DNA from 2 places in the Bacillus sp. NP247 genome. Region 2 is predicted to be linked to the other one. Evidence: a T-box and tRNA genes for the amino acid it is inferred to sense, from the RefSeq annotation. Region 2 holds a T-box; the other holds one or more tRNA genes.
What was found. A T-box is a leader RNA that pairs with one kind of tRNA and senses whether it is charged. The one in region 2 lies ahead of ileS2 (isoleucine--tRNA ligase), so its partner is inferred to be a tRNA-Ile.
Positions count from the first base shown of each region.

Region 1: it has a tRNA-Ile gene. The T-box ahead of ileS2 (isoleucine--tRNA ligase) is inferred to sense a tRNA for this amino acid. The anticodon was not compared.

Region 1 is NZ_CP076653.1:1,535,720-1,539,143, reverse strand. Features, by position in the region: gene ispG (flavodoxin-dependent (E)-4-hydroxy-3-methylbut-2-enyl-diphosphate synthase) at 1-465, opposite strand, end outside; gene KPL75_RS08100 (hypothetical protein) at 631-990, opposite strand; gene KPL75_RS08095 (DUF1189 domain-containing protein) at 1,056-1,823, opposite strand; tRNA gene KPL75_RS08090 (tRNA-Ile) at 2,063-2,136, shown strand; gene sodA (superoxide dismutase [Mn]) at 2,361-2,972, shown strand; gene KPL75_RS08080 (MFS transporter) at 3,093-3,424, shown strand, end outside.
Region 2 is NZ_CP076653.1:1,175,865-1,179,288, forward strand. Features, by position in the region: gene ileS2 (isoleucine--tRNA ligase) at 1-2,058, opposite strand, end outside; T-box leader at 2,131-2,355, opposite strand; gene divIVA (septum site-determining protein DivIVA) at 2,407-2,913, opposite strand; gene KPL75_RS06055 (YlmH family RNA-binding protein) at 3,003-3,424, opposite strand, start outside.

The DNA of each region.
Region 1 (3,424 bases), 360 kb from region 2:
GCTCTCGACCATACCATCAGCAGTTGGATATCCATACTTTTCTAAAATATGACGTTCTAATGAGCCGGCATTTACACCGATACGGATTGGAATGCCACGCTCTTTCGCTGCATTTACAACAGCTTCTACTTTATGGCGACGTCCAATGTTACCTGGATTGATACGTACTTTATCAATGCCGCCTTCGATTGCTTTTAAAGCAAGGCGATAATCAAAATGAATATCAGCAACAAGTGGAATGTTGATTTGTTTTTTAATATCAGCAATAGCATTTGCTGCGCGTTCGTCTGGAACAGCAACACGAACAACTTGACAGCCAGCTTCTTCTAAACGTTTAATTTCAGCAACTGTAGCCTCAACATCATGCGTTTTTGTTGTTGTCATACTTTGTATAATTAATTCATTGTTACCGCCAATTGTTAAATTACCGACTTTAACTGGACGTGTTTTTGTACGTTGAGTCATTTCATTCACGAATTGATCGCTCTCCTTATAAAAGAAGTTTCTTATTTTAGTCCCTTACATCAATGATAGTATGTGTGAGAAAGGGCTATAGAAACCAAAGTACTCGGTTTCACTTTTACTATTGTATCAGCGCCTTTATGTAATTGACAAGGATTAAGTGATTGCTTATTGATATAACGGGAATTTATAAGACTTTCCAACTTGGATTTTTGTAGCAGATGTATTTTTATTTAATTGCTTAAAATCATCAATTACTTTTTCAATAGAAGGAATTTTTTTCTTATTAATCGCTTCTGTAATAGAAAGAACTGTATCGCCAGTTTTTACTTCGATTGCTTTATAAACTGTATCCGTTTCTGTTTCTTTCTCTTTATTTTGTTTTGCATCTGTATTTTCTTTTTTTATCGTTTGGGCAGCAGAGGTTTTTTTGTATGAACTTAACATCGGTAAAGTACCGATTTTTATGTCGTAATAAAATATATAACCGAGGACAAGCACGAATAAGAGTACACCTAATCTCTTCATATCCTTCACTCCTTTGCTAGGAATATATGCTTGTCCAAAAAAAAAATGCCTATTTAGGCATTTTTTTATAGTTCTTGTTTTTCTTTCGGTTTTGGAACTTCTTTAATTGTTAAATATAGAACGATTAAAACAACTGCAATGTAAATGAATGTTGCACCAGGTACGTTTATTTTGAATAAATCCATAATCATAAAGAAGAGTGTTGGAATTGTGTAGCTGTAAGCAGTTAATGTCCAAACTTGTTTATAAGATAATTTGCGTTGACCGCTCATCGCAGAACCGATGAAGGCAAGCAATGTAACTCCTACAAAGGTAATAAATAATTGGAACAAGTACAGTAAGACCCCAATAACGAATAATAAGATTGGATAAATACTGTCAAATAACGAAATGAAATCTTGTAAATCTTTTTTCTCAAGAGATGCGCCTAATAAGTCATTATAGGAGTATGTTTGGGTTTGACCATTTCCCATGGAGACTACTTTATCTTTTAAAACAAATAAACCTGTTTTATTTTGATATTTTTCTAAGTCTGTTGAATTTGGATCAAATACGAAAAGGGCATTTCCGTCTTCTTTTTCGATAGGTTGATCAATATCAGCTTGTAGCTCGCCGTTTTCGATTTTGAAATCAGGTAAATCTTTTTCGATTACTGTATTTACCATATTAACACCATCTTGGATGACGCTACCGTACAAGAAAGTTCTTGGAATAGTAGTGATTAGGCAAAGAAGCATAATATACAAGATGGTTTTACCGATCTTTTGAAAACGGAAAAGTGCCATATCTTTAGGCGAATATACACTTTTTGCTAGCTGTGTAAAAATGGACATAGATTCACTTCCTTTATGTATGTATAAAATCATTGTAACGTACGAATCTAGAGAAGCTCAAGATATATTATATTTACATATAGTAGAGAGGACTAAATTTCTTCTTATTAATTTACTTCTTTTAGTAGAGAAAAATACAATTGACACTTTTCTTTTGTATATGGTAAATTTATCTTACATTTTTCAAACGATATATCCGATGGGAATTTAGTTGTTTTTAATGGTACATACATAATCGTGGACCCTTAGCTCAGTTGGTTAGAGCAGACGGCTCATAACCGTCCGGTCGTAGGTTCGAGTCCTACAGGGTCCATATCCATTTCACATGTTTATTATGTCAGCAGGAAGCTTCCTTGTAGAAGGAAGTTTTTTTTACGGAATATATGAGCATTTTAATTGAAAAGAAGTGGGAATTTTGCTACTTTAATGATAGCAAGACAAAGCGATTTATTTGTTTGCACCCTATGGCAATTAGGGTAGAATGAAGTTGTAGGTCACATATGTAGTGACAATACATAAACCGGGAGGAATATAACAATGGCAAAACACGAATTACCAAATTTACCTTATGCGTATGATGCTTTAGAACCTCACTTTGATAAAGAAACAATGAACATCCATCATACAAAACATCACAACACGTATATTACAAACTTAAACGCTGCTTTAGAAGGTCATGCAGAATTAGCAGACAAAAGCGTTGAAGAATTAGTTGCAAACTTAAACGAAGTACCTGAAGCAATCCGCACAGCAGTACGTAACAATGGTGGCGGACATGCTAACCATACATTCTTCTGGACAATCCTATCTCCAAACGGCGGGGGACAACCAGTAGGCGAACTTGCAACTGCGATTGAAGCGAAATTCAGTAGCTTCGACGCATTCAAAGAAGAATTCGCAAAAGCTGGCGCAACTCGCTTCGGTTCTGGTTGGGCTTGGTTAGTAGTAAACAATGGTGAGTTAGAAGTAACAAGCACTCCAAACCAAGATTCTCCTTTAACTGAAGGTAAAACTCCAGTTATCGGTTTAGATGTTTGGGAGCATGCTTACTACTTAAATTACCAAAACCGTCGTCCTGACTACATCGGTGCATTCTGGAACGTTGTAGATTGGAACGTTGCTGAAAAACTTTACCAAGAAGCAAAGTAATTAAAGTTAATACAGCTAGAAAAAAGCTAGGATTTTCTCCTAGCTTTTTTCTATGCTCTCCTTTTACATAATTGAGCTTGTCTTTGGAAGACTAGAAGATGAAGTAAAGGAGAGTTGTGTATGAAGTGGAAACATGTAATTGGTGATGTTGAAGTGAATCGGGATTTAGTATTATTGCTCGTTATAGGAGGTTTATACACGCTCGCAATTTCTTTATCGAATACGTTTGTAAACATTTATTTATGGAAGCAAACACAAAATTATGTAAATCTGGGCTTGTATAATTTGGCCAGCGTTGTATTGCAGCCTCTAACATTTCTTGTGGGCGGGAAATTAGCGAAACGTATTGATCGCTCGATTTTATTGCGAATCGGTGTAGGCACGTTAGCTGTTTTTTTTATCGTCGTTTTAGTAGCGGGAAAAAGTGCATCTCACTATATTTTACTAATGGG
Region 2 (3,424 bases):
TAATTCATTTAATTTTACTAACATATAACGGTCCACTTCACGAAGCTCAGCTGCCGCCACTGTATTTTCACTTGGATTAAAGTCATCTAAGTTTCCTAATAAGAAACGGAATGTATTACGGATTTTACGATATACTTCTGCTACTTGTTTTAAAATATCATCTGAAATACGTACATCAGATTGATAGTCAACAGAAGAAACCCATAAGCGTAAAATATCTCCGCCTAATTGATCCATAATTTTCTTCGGTACGACGATGTTTCCAATCGACTTACTCATTTTACGTCCGTCACCATCTAGTACGAAACCATGGCTTAGAACACCTTTATACGGTGCTTTACCTGTTACAGCAACTGCTGTTGATAATGAAGAGTTAAACCAACCACGATATTGGTCAGATCCTTCTAAATATAAATCTGCTGGACGTTGTAAATCATCACGCTCTTCTAATACCGCTTGGTGAGAAGAACCTGAATCAAACCATACATCCATAATATCTGTTTCTTTACGGAATTCACCATTTGGGCTACCTGGATGTGTAAATCCTTCTGGTAATAAATCTTTCGCTTCACGCTCGAACCATACGTTAGAGCCGTGTTCACGGAATAAATCTGCTACATTGCTAATTGTTTCATCTGTAATAATTGGGTCTCCATTTTCCGCATAAAATACTGGAATTGGTACACCCCATGCACGTTGACGAGAAATACACCAATCACCACGGTCACGAACCATATTATGAAGACGAGTCTCACCCCATGCTGGCACCCATTTCGTTTCTTCAACAGCTTGTAATAATTCTTTACGGAATGCTTCAATAGATGCAAACCACTGTGCTGTTGCACGGAAAATAATTGGCTTTTTCGTTCTCCAATCATGTGGGTATGAATGCGTAATAAATGTTAATTTTAGTAACGCGCCTACCTCTTCTAATTTTTCCGTAATTGGTTTATTAGCTTTATCATAGAATAAGCCTTCAAATCCAGGTGCTTCACTTGTTAATACACCTTTATCATCAACTGGGCAAAGAACTTCTAAACCATATTTCTTACCAACAAGGAAATCGTCTTCCCCGTGTCCAGGTGCTGTATGAACACAACCTGTACCAGCATCTGTCGTAACGTGCTCCCCTAGCATAACTAATGAGTCACGATCGTAGAATGGGTGTTTTGCAACTGTATACTCAAGTTCGCTACCTTTTACCGTTTTCACAACTTCAGCATTTTCCCATTCTAACGTTTTTTCAACTGTCTCAAATAGTTCAGAAGCAATAATATATTTCTCATCATTTACTTTCACAATAGCGTATTCAAGTTCTGGATGAACAGAAATACCTAAGTTAGCAGGTAACGTCCAAGGTGTTGTTGTCCAAATAATGAACTTCTCATCACCTTCTAATACGTTCTTTCCGTCTTTTACAGGGAATGCTACGTAAATAGATGCTGATTTTTTATCTTGGTATTCAATTTCAGCTTCTGCTAAAGCAGATTCACTTGTTGGAGACCAATAAACAGGTTTCTGACCTTTATAGATATAACCCTTCTTCGCCATGTCACCAAACACTTTAATTTGCTGTGCTTCATAAGCAGGCTCTAAAGTAATGTATGGATTATCCCAATCTGCACGTAAACCTAGACGCTTAAATTGTTCACGTTGACGTTCTACTTGTTCATATGCATATTCTGCGCATAACTTACGGAACTCAGCAACTGTCATTTCTTTACGCTTTACACCTTTATTCGTTAAAGCTTGTTCAATTGGTAAACCGTGCGTATCCCAACCTGGCACATATGGTGCACAGTATCCTGTCATTGATTTAAAACGAACAATAAAGTCTTTTAACACTTTATTTAGTGCGTGTCCCATATGAATGTCACCATTTGCATATGGAGGTCCATCATGTAGTACAAATAAAGGACGACCTTTTGTATGTTCTTGCACTTTTTCATAAATATTCATTTCAGCCCATTTTTCTTGCATTGCAGGCTCGCGTTTCGGTAAATTTCCACGCATTGGGAACTCTGTTTTTGGCATTAATAATGTATTTTTGTACTCCATGCTCAATTCCTCCTTAAATATATAAACGACAGACCTTAAAAAAGGGAATAAAAAAGAGACCTCTCATCCCCAAAAAGGGACGAGAAAGTCTCCCGCGGTACCACCCTAGTAGATCCTATACAAATGCATAAGGTCCTCTTTATATTCTTAACGCGAATATACGCCTACGCTTACTCCATTTGTTCAGCGCGGAACTCCAGGGTGATATTCCCATTATCTCCTTATCCTGAGCTTACACCATCCTCAGTTCGCTATATAAGGTATGAAAAAGGTACTTATCCCTATCTTCGTTTTTCTTAATAAATATGTTGTTTAAAATTATATGTAATAATGAGAAAAACGTCAAGCTTACACTGTTTCTTCTTTTTTCAACAGCTCGTCCACTTCGTCTTCTAATTCAATTAGTTTATCCCAATCATCGTTGTTTAACATTTCAAGTTGTGTTTCTAATAACATACGGAAACGAGTTCGGAATACTTTCGCTTGTTTCTTCAACTCTTCAATATCAAAAGCAACTTTTCTTGATTTCACTAACGCTTCATTAATGATACGATCTGCATTTTTTTCTGCTTCACGTACAATTAATTTCGCTTCTTTTTGTGCATTACGCTTCACTTCTTCAGCAGCTTCTTGTGCGACAATAATAGATTTGTTCAACGTATCTTCAATATTAGAAAAATGATCTAACTTTCCTTCTAATTGTGCAACCTTTTCTTCTAAAGTTTTTTTCTCACGAATGACTAATTCATAATCTTTGATGATTTGATCAAGAAACTCATTTACTTGATCTTCATCGTAGCCACGAAATCCGCGACCAAATTCTTTGTTATGAATATCTAATGGTGTTAACGGCACAACGCCACCTCCAAGTAGTTATCTAAATTTCCTCTTTCAATTATATCTTTTCTTCGACAAAATAAGAGAATTTCCTTCTAAAAAACCAATCATTTTAGTATACCATACAAAACTCTCCATTTGTCGCGCTTCGTTTTACCTTCTACAGAAAATAATTTACTTCGTCCATACCCTCTAACCGAGAAAACATCCCCCGGAAAACATTCATACGAAGTTTGCTCTACTGTTTTCCAATTGACTTTTACTAAGCCACCTTTTATAAGAGGCTGTACCTTCTGCCTAGATATATGCAGCATTTCAGCTAATAAAACATCTAGACGAAGTGACGAAACTGTTCCAGATTTTTCTCCCCACTTTTCACCTACACGCAAAATTTTCTCTACTTGTATAGGAGCGAGTGTGACTTTCATTTTCCCTATTGATTGTAAGTTCATTTCAATATAGGATACAACTTCTTTTGCAACTGCAATTTGGGCACGATCTTCTTGAAGCAAAATATCACCACATTTTT